DNA from 4 places in the Pseudomonas sp. GW821-FHT01A09 genome. Region 4 is predicted to be linked to each of the others. Evidence: predicted binding sites of a transcription regulator. Region 4 holds the regulator's gene; each other region holds the start of a gene.

The links. The regulator sigma-54, encoded in region 4, starts transcription at its own class of promoters, with help from an activator protein. The targets are predictions, from matches to a motif close to ANTGGCATNNANNTTGCTNT.
Region 1: the regulator sigma-54 is predicted to act here: its motif matches at 1,509-1,528, upstream of glnA (glutamate--ammonia ligase).
Region 2: the regulator sigma-54 is predicted to act here: its motif matches at 2,304-2,323, upstream of AC3WJP_RS15610 (CmpA/NrtA family ABC transporter substrate-binding protein).
Region 3: the regulator sigma-54 is predicted to act here: its motif matches at 1,025-1,044, upstream of glnK (P-II family nitrogen regulator).

What each region holds. Positions count from the first base shown of each region.
Region 1 covers NZ_JBYSWB010000020.1:105,230-108,779, forward strand. The annotation lists gene thiI (tRNA uracil 4-sulfurtransferase ThiI) at 1-1,294, opposite strand, end outside; gene glnA (glutamate--ammonia ligase) at 1,626-3,032, shown strand; gene AC3WJP_RS20940 (chorismate mutase) at 3,182-3,550, shown strand, end outside.
Region 2 covers NZ_JBYSWB010000012.1:103,276-106,825, reverse strand. The annotation lists gene AC3WJP_RS15620 (TorF family putative porin) at 2-727, shown strand; gene AC3WJP_RS15615 (nitrate- and nitrite sensing domain-containing protein) at 890-2,167, shown strand; gene AC3WJP_RS15610 (CmpA/NrtA family ABC transporter substrate-binding protein) at 2,454-3,550, shown strand, end outside.
Region 3 covers NZ_JBYSWB010000008.1:116,022-119,571, reverse strand. The annotation lists gene AC3WJP_RS11885 (LysR family transcriptional regulator) at 1-323, opposite strand, end outside; gene AC3WJP_RS11880 (accessory factor UbiK family protein) at 576-833, opposite strand; gene glnK (P-II family nitrogen regulator) at 1,246-1,584, shown strand; gene AC3WJP_RS11870 (ammonium transporter) at 1,620-2,963, shown strand; gene AC3WJP_RS11865 (secondary thiamine-phosphate synthase enzyme YjbQ) at 3,207-3,550, shown strand, end outside.
Region 4 covers NZ_JBYSWB010000030.1:28,162-31,711, forward strand. The annotation lists gene rapZ (RNase adapter RapZ) at 1-754, opposite strand, end outside; gene ptsN (PTS IIA-like nitrogen regulatory protein PtsN) at 757-1,221, opposite strand; gene hpf (ribosome hibernation-promoting factor, HPF/YfiA family) at 1,233-1,544, opposite strand; gene AC3WJP_RS24855 (RNA polymerase factor sigma-54) at 1,622-3,115, opposite strand; gene lptB (LPS export ABC transporter ATP-binding protein) at 3,298-3,550, opposite strand, start outside.

The DNA of each region.
Region 1 (3,550 bases), on a different contig from region 4:
CCTCGATGCCCTCCAGCTCGAGTGGCTGGTCTTCCTGGGCATCGGGGTGGCGGATATCGATGACGACCTGGCCCGCCGTGACGCTGGCGACCTCTTCGACATCGATGTCCTGGCCCAGCTCGTCGATCACGTTATCGATCGACACCAGCCTGGCGCGCTCCAACGCCCGCTCCAGAATGGCCATGTCGAACTTCTGTTCTTCATGAACCACGCGCGGCAGCTTGGCGTTGGTGGTGGGGTTGACCGAGATCACCCCACAATATTCCGGCATGTGCCGGGCGAAATCTGCAGTACCGATCTCGACCGCCTGGTCGATGATGTCCTGCTTGTGACTGGCCAGCAGCGGCCGCAACACCAGCATCTCGGTCGCCCGATCGATGGCCGAAAGGTTGGGCAGTGTCTGACTCGACACCTGCGAAATCGCCTCTCCGGTCACCAGCGCATTGATTTGCAGTTGCTCGGCAAAATGCGTGGCTGCGCGCAACATCATACGCTTGAGAATGACGCCCATGTGACTGTTGTCGACTTTTCCGAGGATTTCGCCGACGACTTCCTCGAAAGGAACACTAATAAAGAGTACACGATGGGAGCTGCCGTACTTTTTCCAGAGGAAGTGCGCGACCTCCATGACCCCCAGTTCGTGGGCCCTGCCGCCGAGATTGAAGAAGCAGAAATGGGTCATCAGACCACGGCGCATCATCTGATAGGCGGCCACGGTGGAATCGAACCCACCGGACATCAGCACCAAGGTCTGCTCCAGGGCGCCCAGCGGGTAACCGCCGACACTGTCGTGCTGACCGTGGATGACGAACAGGCGCTTGTCGCGGATCTCGATGCGCACCACCACTTCGGGCTTCTTCAGATCGATGCCGGCGGCCCCGCATTCACGGCGCAGCTGACTGCCGACGTGGCGCTCGACGTCCATCGAGGTGAAGCTGTGCTTGCCGGCACGCTTGCAGCGGATCGAAAAGACCTTGCCAGGCAGTTGGTCGCCGAAGTGCGCCTTGCACTTGGCGACGATGTCGTCGAGATCACCCAGCGGGTACTCGTTGACGTGCAGAAAGTGCGCGATGCCGGGCGTGCAGCTCAGACGCTCGGTGATTTCGCGCAGCACCTTCGGGTCTTCCACGCGGGTCTCGACTTCGAGATTGTCCCAGACACCATTGACCACCAGCTGTGGGTCCAGGTCGCGGACCACCAGCCGGATGTTGCGCGCCAGCTGGCGAATGAATCGCTTGCGCACAGGCGGGCTTTTGATGGTGATTTCGGGGAAGACTTTTACGATTAGTTTCATGAAAACTGGGCGCGAAGGGTCGGTCTGAAAACAGGGGGGCGGATTATAGCGGAAATTGCTCAAGGTTTAACCAGATATCGTACAGACGGATTACTGCGCACCAAAACAGATCAAACGCAAATTAATCCGCACCATAAAGGTGCCTGGCGTTGTACAAAAAACGCCCTAAGTGCCCTTAAACCTTGAATATTGGCGTCAAAGCCCATCTCGGGGCACTGGCATGCAAATTGCTCTCTTGTGAGGCAGGTTGCCTTGGCCGACTATTCGCGCCCGGCATCACCAAAATTACAGGGCTACCACTACCCAGCCCTAATCCACCCCGGAGGACAACATGTCGAAGTCGGTTCAACTCATCAAAGATCATGACGTTAAGTGGATTGATCTGCGCTTCACTGACACAAAAGGCAAGCAGCAGCACGTCACCATGCCCGCGCGTGATGCACTGGATGACGACTTCTTCGAAGTCGGCAAGATGTTCGACGGCTCCTCCATCGCTGGCTGGAAAGGCATCGAAGCTTCCGACATGATCCTGCTGCCGGACGACGAAACCGCCGTTCTGGATCCGTTCACCGAAGAACCGACCCTGATCCTGGTGTGCGACGTCATCGAACCGTCGACCATGCAAGGCTACGACCGCGACCCACGTGCCATCGCGCACCGCGCCGAAGCCTACCTGAAGTCCACAGGCATCGGCGACACCGTGTTCGTCGGCCCGGAACCAGAATTCTTCATCTTCGACGAAGTGAAATTCAAGTCCGACATCTCCGGCTCCATGTTCAAGATCTTCTCCGAACAGGCTGCCTGGATGACCGACGGCGACGTCGACGGCGGTAACAAAGGCCACCGCCCTGGCATCAAAGGCGGCTACTTCCCGCTGCCACCGGTTGACCACGACCACGAAATCCGTACCGCCATGTGCAACGCACTGGAAGAAATGGGCCAGTTCGTCGAAGTTCACCACCACGAAGTCGCCACCGCCGGCCAGAACGAAATCGGCGTACGCTTCAACACCCTGGTGAAGAAGGCCGACGAAGTTCAAACCCTGAAGTACTGCGTGCACAACGTTGCCGACGCTTACGGCCGTACCGCTACCTTCATGCCCAAGCCTCTGTATGGCGATAACGGTTCGGGCATGCACGTGCACATGTCCATCTCCAAAGATGGCAAGAACACCTTCGCCGGCGAAGGCTATGCCGGCCTGTCCGACACCGCCCTGTACTTCATCGGCGGCATCATCAAGCACGGCAAGGCCCTGAACGGCTTCACCAACCCGGCTACCAACTCCTACAAGCGTCTGGTACCAGGTTTCGAAGCTCCGGTAATGCTGGCCTACTCGGCGCGCAACCGCTCTGCCTCGATCCGTATTCCTTACGTCTCCAGCCCTAAGGGCCGTCGTATCGAAGCACGTTTCCCGGATCCGGCTGCCAACCCGTACCTGGCTTTCGCAGCACTGCTGATGGCCGGCCTGGACGGTATCCAGAACAAGATCCACCCTGGCGATGCCGCCGACAAGAACCTGTATGACCTGCCGCCAGAAGAAGCAGCAGAGATCCCACAAGTGTGCGGCAGCCTGAAAGAAGCACTGGAAGAACTGGACAAAGGCCGTGCGTTCCTGACCAAGGGCGGCGTGTTCAGCGACGACTTCATCGATGCCTACATCGAGCTGAAGAGCGAAGAAGAAATCAAGGTCCGCACTTTCGTGCACCCACTGGAATACGACCTGTACTACAGCGTCTAAACCCAGCTTGATTTGAAAAAGGCCACCTTCGGGTGGCCTTTTTTATGGGCGCGCGCCAGCACACCTTTTGCACAGATCTCGTGCTTGCCGCTCCCATACTTGTTGCAGACAATGCCCGATCCAATTCCAACAAGATCGAGCCCCCGCCCATGCCCAGATTTCTCTTCCTGCCGCTGTTCCTGAGCGCTATCGCCGCTTGCACCCAAGCCATCGCCGCCCCCGCCAGCCTCGACCCACTGATGCACAGCATCCAGGAGCGCCTGGCCATCGCCGACCAAGTGGCCCTGAGCAAATGGGACAGTCACAAGGCCGTCGAAGATCGCCCCCGCGAACAGACAGTGATCACCGGTGCCGTGGCCCTGGCGCCGCAATACCAACTGGATGGCGCGCTGGTCGGGCAGTTTTTCGCCGCCCAGATAGAGGCCAACAAACTGCGCCAGTACGCCCTGCTGTCGCGCTGGACGCTCGCCGGCGCAGCGCCGGATTCACCGCGCCCCGATCTGGTCGGGAGCATTCGC
Region 2 (3,550 bases), on a different contig from region 4:
CATGCTCAGAACCCGCCTTGTTCTGACCGCCAGTCTACTGGCCATCCCCTATGCCCATGGGCAGGTTGCCGAGCGCGACCTGGGTGATTTCGACCTGAAGATCGGCACTACACCCACGCGCAGCATGGCTGCAGGCCTGGTTCAGCCAGCCTCCGTCGGCACCCTGCACGGCGGCCTGGACCTGACCCACGACAGCGGCTTCTACGCCGGCCAGTGGTCGCCCAGTGTCGGGCTGACCAGTGATAGTACCCTCGAAATCGACTCCTACGCCGGCTTCAAGCATCCTTTCGACAAGAATCTGGGCCTGGGCTACGAAGCGGGCATCATTCACTACAGCTATCCTCGCCTCGAAGCCACCGACAGCCATGAGTTCTATGCGGGCCTCAAGGTGCTCGACACCCGCTTCGGCGCCGCTTTCAACCAAGCCGTCGACAGCCGCAACAGCACCCTCTTCGCCAGTCTGCACGGGCTCCCGCTGCTGGACGTGGACATGAGCTTCAAGGTCACCAACCACCAGCTGGACTCCCCTTACGTACTAGGTTCCGGTGCCCAGGTGGCCAGCTTCAACGACTGGTCGCTGCAGCTTTCCAAACCGTGGAAGGGCGTCAACATGAACTTCATCTACACCGATTCGACCCTGCGTGGCGAAGGGTGCGAGGCATACTCCGGGCATAACCCGCAATGCGAAGGCGTGTTCACGGTGCAGGCGGTTCGCGCGTTTTTCTGAAACCTGCGCTGTAGCACGGGGGCTTGCCCCCGATTTTGCTTCATTGAGGATGAAGGTCGCGCGCAGCTTTTTCGGGGGCAAGCCCCCTCGCTACCTGAAGTACCGCTGGTATAGGCTACGGGGCAGTGATTCAGCCCCCCACTTCGACACAAGACCGCCGCCATGCCCGACCGTCAGATGCCGCCCGCCCTGCGTTTCATGCTCGCCGCACGCCGTATCGAGCTGGAAGGCCTCGAAGGCCTTGCCGTGACCTGCGAACTGGTCACGCGCATCAGCGAACTGATCCACGCGCTGCAACGCGAGCGCGGCTACACCAACCTGTATCTGGCCAAGCTCACCGCCCCCCATCTCGCCTACCTCGATCACCTCAGCGAAGATGCCCAGGAAATCGAACGGGTGGTGCGCGAGCGCTTCGACAGCATGGATCTGGAGTCCAACAGCGCCACCGATCGCGCCCGCCTGTTCAACCGTATCGCCCACGTGCTGCACGGCCTCGACGAGCTGTCCGGCCTGCGCCGACGGATTCGCGACCAGATGCTCGAACCCGGCGATGCCACCATGGCCTTCACGCGCATGATCGGCGGCCTGCTGGCCGTAGTCTTCGAAGCCGCCGATACGGCCGTCGACCCGATCATCACGCGGGTGCTGGTGGCCATGTTCAACTTCATGCAGGGCAAGGAACTCGCCGGCCAGGAACGTGCCTGTGGCGTCGGCGGTTTTTCCCTGGGCTTTTTCGACGGGCCGCGGCGCGATCGCCTGGAACAACTCGCCCACAGTCAGGAGCGTTGCTTCGAGACCTTTCTCGACTTCGCCGACGATCGGGCGCGGGAGATGTGGTTCGATACCGCCACCAGCGATATCAACGCCAAGCAGGCCCGCATGCGCGCCATGGCCTTGCGCACCTCGGAGAAGGACAAGGTTTCGGCGGAGCTCTCCGAGCTGTGGTTCGACGTCTGCACCGAGCGCATGGACGCCTTCAAGGGCGTCGAAAATCACATCGCCAGGTTGCTCCACGGCAGTTGCCAGCGCGGCATCCAGCAGGCCCGCGCCGACCTCGACAATCATCGTGAACTGCTCAAGCGCCTGGGCAGCCTGGAGCGCCAGGACGAAAGCGAGTTCAGCAAGTTGTTCAACATCCAGGCCAGCGACCTGAGCGGCGGCGGCCAGGACAGCATGGGGCCGCACCTCAGCCGTTCGGTGCTGGACATGCTGCAGGCCCAGACGCAGCGGCTGGTTACGGCCACCGAACAATTGGACGAGGCCCGCGAGGCGCTCAACGAACGGCGGGTGGTCGAGCGCGCGAAAAAACTGCTGATGGAGGAATATCAGGTCAGTGAGAGCCAGGCCTACGCGCGCTTGCGCAAAACCGCCATGGAGCGCGGCGAGCGGCTGGTGGACGTGGCGCAGAACCTGCTCAATCTGGCGGCACGGCGGCGCTGACCTGCGCCGTTGAAGTGCAGTGCGCGCTCGCCACGTGCGGCGCGCCCCGCACTGATAACCGGGCGCGGCTTGACACCCACGCTGCAATCCATTGATTCATAAAGATTTACATTCAGAATTTACATTCATCTTCAGCGCTGGCACACATTCTGCTTCGTGATGATCAGGCCAGCCGACAGCGGCCTCTCAATCGAATACAGGACAACGGCGTCCACTCTTCTTGCGGCAGCAATGCCCATCAAGAGTGGTCGCCGTTTTTTTATGCGCGCCATTTGGGGAATCGACGATGGATGACACACCTTTCAGTGCAGCAGACGAACAACACGATGCCCCGCGACGCACCTTCCTCAAGCAATCCCTCGGCGTATTGGGTGCGAGTGCGGCACTGACGCTGCTGCCGGCGGGTTTGCAGTCGAAAGTCTGGGCGGCCGGCGGCGATGCGCCGGAAACCACCAAGGCCAAGCTGGGCTTTATCGCCCTCACTGACGCCGCTCCGTTGTTCGTTGCCGATGAGAAGGGCCTGTTCGCCAAATACGGCATGACCGAAGTCGAAGTCCTCAAGCAAACGTCATGGGGCACCACCCGCGACAACCTGGTGCTGGGTTCGGCCGCCAATGGCATCGACGGTGCGCATTTGCTGACCCCCATGGCCTACCTGATGAGCGCCGGCAAGATCACCACCAACAACCAGCCGGTACCAATCTCCATCCTTGCGCGCCTCAACCTGGCCGGCCAGTGCATCTCGGTAGGCGAAGAATACTCGGCGCTGAAACTGGGCACCGATTCGAGCCCGTTCAAGGCCGCCCTGCTGGCCAAGAAAGCCGCCGGCAAAACCGTCAACGCCGCGGTGACCTTCCCCGGTGGCACCCACGACCTGTGGATGCGCTACTGGCTGGCCGCCGGCGGCATCGACCCGAACAAGGACGTCGCCACCATTGTCGTGCCGCCGCCGCAGATGGTCGCCAACATGAAAGTCGGCACCATGGACACCTTCTGCGTGTGCGAGCCGTGGAATTCGCAGCTGGTCAACCAGAAGATCGGCTACACCGCCAATACCACCGGCGAGCTGTGGGACAAGCACCCGGAAAAAGCCTTCGCGCTGCGCTCGGATTACGTCGCCGCCAACCCCAATGCCGCCAAGGCATTGCTCAAGGCGATCATGGAAGCGCAGATGTTCTGCGAAAAACCGGAGAACAAGGACGAGGTCGCGCAGATCTGCGCCAAGCGCCGCTGGATCAACGCCCCGGTCGAAGACATCGCCTCGCGCATGAAGGGCACTTTCGCCTACGGCACCGGCAAGGTGGTGGAGAACAGCCCGTTCATGATGCGCTACTGGGATGACCATGCCTCCTACCCGTTCAAGAGCCATGACCTGTGGTTCCT
Region 3 (3,550 bases), on a different contig from region 4:
TCCGAGAGGCCCACGCGAAAGGTCATGGAGCTGGTGCCGGGATTGAAGTCGTGGCTCAGGCTCAGGGCCACGGACATGGCGTCAAGCGCGGGGCCCAGGTGGCGGATGATTTCTTCGGCGCGCGAAGTGGGCTCCATGCGGTGTCCGACGCGCACGAACAGCGGATCGTTGAATAAGGTGCGTAAACGATTTAGCGCTGCACTGATTGTGGGCTGGCCCAGGAACAGCTTTTCTGCCGCGCGAGTGACGTTGCGTTCCTGCATGAGGGTTTCGAACACCACCATCAGGTTGATATCGGCCTTGCGCAACTCATTGCGGTTCATCGGCAGCGTTCCTGCTAGTCCATTGTCAGCACGAAGTGTAGGAATACCGCAGGGTTTGCTGCAATAGCTGCGTGGCCTGTTCGCGGGCCCACAATCGGTATTGCCAAGGCTGTGGGAGATTCTATGGTCTTGCGCAAACCGTGTCGGCCCCTTCGCCAGCAAGCTGTGCTCCCACAGATGCACGACTCAGGCCCGGTTTGCACTGTGGGAGCATGGCTTGCCCGCGAGGGCGTCGGTACAGGCGCCGCTACATCATGGCTGGGGCGTCAACCGCGCCTCAAGCTCGGCCACTTTCGCTTCGAGGCTCTCAAGGCGTGCCCGGGTGCGGGCCAGGACGATCATCTGGCTGTCGAATTCTTCACGGCTGACCAGGTCCAGCTTGCTGAAACCGCTTTGCAGCAGAATCTTGAATTGACTCTCCAGTTCGGCCTTGGGCTGGGCGGTGTCGCCACTGAACAGTTTCGAGGCGTGATCGCTCAGGGCATCGAGAAAGGCTTTGGGGGCGAGCATGGCGAATTTCCTGAGAAGAAGGCCGGCCAGTGTATCACGCAGTGTCTATAGTCAATCAGCGACGCGGGGCGCACGGTTTTGGCGCATTGCCCGCACGCGCCCTGCACCATCAGCGTGCGAGCGCGGTGCGCCAAGGCTGAGCGGAGCGGGCAGGCGCTGGGGAATCAGCTGAAAACGCCGGGTTTGCAAGACATGGCAAGGTTTCTGCTTAGTCGCAAGTGACCCATGCACTGATGCAGTCGCTGTGACGATGCAGTGCGCAGGCGGAGCGGGAAGTGTTTCGTCAGGAGCAGTTTCTGGTGTCGGTCTGGGGATGCAAGACCGGCGATGCGTTACAAAGCCAGTCACTGCGCTTAGACTTGAGCTGGGTTTGTTTTCCTGGGGCAAGTCCACCAATTCGGGAGAGAGTTTCATGAAGCTAGTCACTGCCATCATCAAGCCATTCAAGCTGGACGACGTCCGCGAATCGCTGTCGGAAATCGGCGTGCAGGGTATCACTGTCACGGAAGTCAAAGGCTTCGGTCGTCAGAAGGGTCACACCGAGCTGTACCGCGGCGCGGAATACGTCGTTGATTTTCTGCCCAAGGTGAAGATCGACGTCGCTATCGACGACAAGGATCTGGACCGGGTAATCGAGGCGATCACCAAGGCGGCCAACACCGGCAAGATCGGGGACGGCAAGATCTTCGTGGTCAATCTGGAACAGGCTATTCGGATCCGTACCGGCGAAACCGATACAGACGCAATCTAAAGCCGCTTCATAATAAAGCCCCAGGAGTAAACAATATGACTCTGCGTCAATTCGCAGGGCTAGGAGCCCTGTTGTCCCTCGTAATGCCAGGCCTGGCCATGGCAGACGAGGCGGCAGCCCCCGTTGCCCCCGTCCTCAACTCCGGCGACACCGCCTGGATGTTGACCTCCACCGCGCTGGTGCTGTTCATGACCATTCCCGGCCTGGCGCTGTTCTACGGTGGCATGGTCCGCACCAAGAACATCCTGTCGGTAATGATGCAGTGCTTCGCCATCACTGGCCTGATCAGCATCCTGTGGATGATCTACGGCTACAGCATGGCGTTCGACACCACTGGCATGGAACAGGGCGTCGTCAACTTCAACTCCTTCGTAGGCGGCATGTCCAAGGCCTTCCTGAGCGGCGTCACCCCTGCCAGCCTGACCGGTCCTGCCGCATTGTTTCCTGAGGCGGTGTTCGTCACCTTCCAGATGACCTTCGCGATCATTACCCCGGCGCTGATCGTCGGTGCGTTCGCCGAGCGTATGAAATTCTCCGCCATGCTGGTGTTCATGGGTATCTGGTTCACCCTGGTCTATGCGCCGATCGCGCACATGGTCTGGAGTGGCAACGGTGGCCTGCTGTGGGACTGGGGCGTCCTGGACTTCGCCGGCGGCACCGTGGTGCACATCAACGCTGGTGTGGCTGGCCTGGTGGCTTGCCTGGTACTGGGCAAGCGCAAAGGCTACCCGACCACCCCGATGGCCCCGCACAACCTGGGCTACACCCTGATCGGCGCGGCCATGCTGTGGGTCGGCTGGTTCGGCTTCAACGCCGGTTCCGCCGCTGCGGCCAACGGCACTGCCGGTATGGCGATGCTGGTCACCCAGATCGCTACCGCCGCTGCTGCACTGGGCTGGATGTTCGCCGAGTGGCTGACCCACGGTAAGCCAAGCGCACTGGGCATCGCCTCGGGCGTGGTCGCTGGTCTGGTCGCAATCACTCCGGCTGCCGGTACCGTTGGCCCGATGGGCTCGCTGGTCATCGGCCTGTCCGCTGGCGTGGTGTGCTTCTTCTGCGCCACCAGCCTCAAGCGCAAACTGGGCTACGACGACTCCCTGGACGCCTTCGGCGTGCACGGTATCGGCGGTATCCTCGGCGCGATCCTGACCGGTGTATTCGCGGCCCCTTCGCTGGGCGGCTTCGGCACCGTGCAAGACATCGGCGCACAAGTCTGGATCCAGTGCAAAGGCGTGGGCTTCACCGTCGTCTACACCGCCATCGTCACCTTCATCATCCTCAAGGTGCTGGATGTGGTCATGGGCCTGCGTGTAAGCGAAGAGGAAGAGTCCGTCGGCCTCGACCTGGCGCAGCACAACGAGCGTGGCTACAACCTGTGATTGATCCGCGCGTGTGAAAAATGCCCGGCTTGCCGGGCATTTTTTTGCCTGGCGTTTGTCATCTGTAGACGCGGCGCTCGGCTCGGACGCGGCCTTGGCCGCATAGGGGTAAAACGGCACTGTACGGCGGCTTGCGAGCCGGTGGTAAGTGTCTGTTACCGAGTTACACAACCAAGCACGTCCGACCCCCTTTGTTTTTTCTTGCAGCGCGCTAGAATGCGCCCCGAACGTCTGGAGAAGCGTATGTGGCAGCAAACCACCATCACCTTGCGGGCACGCCCACGGGGCTTCCACCTGGTGACCGACGAATTGCTGGCCGCACTACCGCAACTGCGGGCCTGCCGGACCGGATTGGTGCATTTTTTGCTGCAACACACGTCGGCATCGCTGACCGTCAATGAAAATGCCGACCCAGCGGTACGTCGAGATTTCGAACGTTTTTTCAATCGGCTGATCCCACAGGGAACAGCGGGCTTTGAACACAACGACGAAGGTGACGACGACCTGCCGGCGCACTTCAAGGCGAGCCTGTTGGGCTGTCAGCTGACGTTACCGGTAACCGATGGGCGGCTTGCGCTAGGAACCTG
Region 4 (3,550 bases):
AGCCGATGGCGATCGTCACGTAAGCACGGTTGCTGGCGGCAAAGCGCGGCAGCCATTTGAGCAGGTAGCTGGAGATGTCCTGGAACATCTCTTCGACATCCGGCTGGGCGGCCAGATAATCGGCCACCGGTTGATCGAGCCCCGATTGCTCGCGCAATTCGGGCTTCCAGTAGGGATTGGGCAGGCAGCGCACGTCGAATACCACATCGGCGTCCACCGGCATGCCGCGCTTGAAGCCGAACGACTCGAACAGGAAGGCCGTACCTGCCTCGGGCTTGTCCAACAGCCGCAGCTTGATGATGTCGCGCAGCTGATAGAGGTTGAGGCTGGTGGTGTTGATCTTGAGATCGGAGAGGTCGGCAATCGGGCCCAGCAGCTCGCTTTCGACCCGGATGGCTTCGGCTAGCGAGCGATTGGCGCTGCTCAGTGGATGCCGGCGGCGGGTTTCGGAAAAGCGCTTGAGCAGGGTTTCTTCGTCGGCATCCAGATACAGCACATCGCATTGAATGTGGCGGCCGCGGACCTCATCGAGCAGCTCCGGGAAGCGGCTCAGGTGGCTGGGCAGGTTGCGGGCGTCGATGGAAACGGCCACCAGTGGCTGGGCCAGTTCGGTGTGGATCAACGCGCGCTCCGCCAACTCGGGCAGCAAGCCGGCCGGCAGGTTGTCGATGCAGTAGAAGCCGTTGTCTTCCAGTACATCCAGGGCTGTGCTCTTGCCGGAGCCGGAGCGGCCGCTGACGATGATCAAGCGCATGGTTAATGACCGTTCTGGGCGTCCAACACGACTTGGTACAGGGCCTCGCTGCTGCTGGCTCTGCGTAGGTTGTCACGAACTTCCTTGCGATCAAGCATGCTGGCAATCTGGCGCAACAACTCGAGGTGCGCATCGGTGGCGGCCTCGGGCACCAGCAGCACGAACAGCAGATCGACCGGCGCACCGTCGATCGCGTCGAAATCTATAGGGTGTTGCAGATGGAGCAGGGCGCTGATGGGTGAGTCGCAACCCTTCATGCGGCAATGAGGAATGGCGATACCGTTGCCGAAACCGGTGGAACCAAGCTTTTCACGAGCAAGCAGCGCTTCATATACGGCCTGCTTGGGCAGCGCGGGTACTTGTTCGGCGATCAGATCGGCGATCTTTTCGATGGCGCTTTTTTTACTGCTCCCCGGCACGTTCACGAGGGAACGGCCAGGGGTCAGGATGTTTTCAAGTCGGATCATGGGTTGGGGTATCAGCGAGCGGCAGCACCTTGAAGCTGGCTTAGCTGTTTTTCCTTATGCTTGAGCAATTGTCGGTCGAGCTTGTCGGTCAGCAGGTCGATGGCAGCGTACATGTCGTCATGTTCGGCGTTGGCAACGATATCCTTGGCGCCAGCGACGTGCAGGGTGGCTTCGATTTTCTGTTTCAGCTTCTCGACCTCCATGATCACCTGCACGTTGGTAATCTTGCCCACATGCCGCTCCAGTTTGGCGAGTTTTTCGCTTACGTAGCTGCGCATGGGGTCGGTCACATCCAGTTGATGTCCACTGATGTTGACTTGCATACCGCTTCTCCTTATTGCCAGTGCATAAAGAGACAGGCTGAACGCCTGCCACTGGAACGCTGTGGCGCATCCAGGCGCTACATCAACCGCTTGCGTTCACTGGAAGGTGCGATCCCCAGAGATTCGCGATACTTGGCGACAGTGCGACGTGCTACCTGGATGCCTTGTGCCTCCAGTAAACCAGCGATCTTGCTGTCGCTCAATGGCTTTTTCTGATTTTCCGCCGCGACCAGTTTCTTGATGATCGCGCGGATCGCCGTTGACGAGCATTCACCGCCTTCGGAGGTGCTGACATGGCTTGAAAAAAAGTATTTCAATTCATAGATGCCGCGGGGCGTATGCATGTATTTCTGCGTAGTGACCCGGGAAATCGTCGATTCGTGCATGCCGACCGCCTCGGCGATGTCATGCAGCACCAGCGGCTTCATGGCCTCATCGCCGTAATCGAGAAAGCCGCGCTGGTGCTCGACGATCTGCGTGGCGACCTTCATCAGGGTCTCGTTGCGGCTCTGCAGGCTCTTGATGAACCAGCGGGCTTCCTGCAACTGGTTGCGCATGAAGGTGTTGTCGGCGCTGGTATCGGCACGACGTACGAAGCCTGCGTACTGTGGATTGACGCGCAGGCGCGGCACGCTTTCTTGGTTCAGTTCCACCAGCCAGCGTTCGTTGTCCTTGCGCACGATCACATCAGGGACCACGTATTCGGGTTCGGAGGATTCGATCTGCGAGCCCGGGCGCGGGTTGAGGCTCTGGACCAGTTCGATGACCTGGCGCAGTTCGTCTTCCTTGATCTTCATGCGCCGCATCAGCTGGCTGTAATCGCGGCTGCCGAGCAGGTCGATGAAGTCGGTGACCAGGCGCTGCGCTTCAGCCAGCCAGCGGGTGCGCGGCGGCATCTGGCGCAGTTGCAGCAGCAGGCATTCGCTGAGGGTGCGCGCGCCGATCCCGGACGGCTCGAATTGCTGGATGCGGTGCAATACGGCTTCGACCTCGTCAAGCTCGATGTCAAGCTCGGGGTCGAAGGAGTCGCAGACTTCCTGCAGCGTCTCGTCCAGATAACCCTGGTTGTTGATGCAGTCGATCAAGGTTACCGCGATCAGGCGATCGGTGTCCGACATCGGCGCCAGGTTCAGCTGCCAGAGCAAATGGCTCTGCAGGCTTTCGCCGGCCGAGGTGCGAGTGGTGAAGTCCCACTCGTCGTCGTCATTGCTGGGCAGGCTGCTGGCGCTGGTCTGGTAGATGTCTTCCCAGGCGGTATCGACCGGCAGCTCGTTGGGTATACGCTCGCCCCATTCCCCTTCTTCAAGGTTGTCGACCGTGGGAGCGCTGCTCTCGAACGTGGGCTCCTGGATATCCGGAGTGGTTTTCTGTTCGATATTGTCCGCCAGCGGATCGCTGTTATCGAAGTCGTCACCTTCCTCCTGGCGTTCGAGCATAGGATTGGATTCCAGCGCTTCCTGGATTTCCTGCTGGAGGTCCAGGGTCGAGAGCTGGAGAAGGCGGATGGCCTGTTGCAACTGCGGTGTCATCGTCAGTTGCTGGCCCATTCTTAGGACGAGCGAGGGTTTCATGGCTGGGGCTTAACACCTTATTCGCCGGCGCAGAGCGCCATCCACTACAAGACGCCGAGGCGCCCGGCTTTATGTCGTAAGCAAATTATATGCCTGAAACCCGAGTGTTTGCCTAGAGCGTTTATCCAATTTCAACCAAAAGGTTTCATGGGCAGTGGAAAACGCTCCGGTTGCGGGTGCTTCTACAGGCGGAACTCGTGACCGAGGTAAACCTCTTTGACCAGTTCATTGGCCATGATAGCGGCTGCGTCGCCTTCGGCAATCAGCTGGCCATCATTGACGATGTAGGCGGTCTCGCAGATGTCCAGTGTCTCGCGCACATTGTGGTCGGTGATCAGTACTCCGATGCCCTTGGCCTTGAGGTGGTGGATGATCTGCTTGATGTCGCCGACCGAAATAGGGTCCACGCCCGCGAAGGGTTCGTCCAGCAGGATG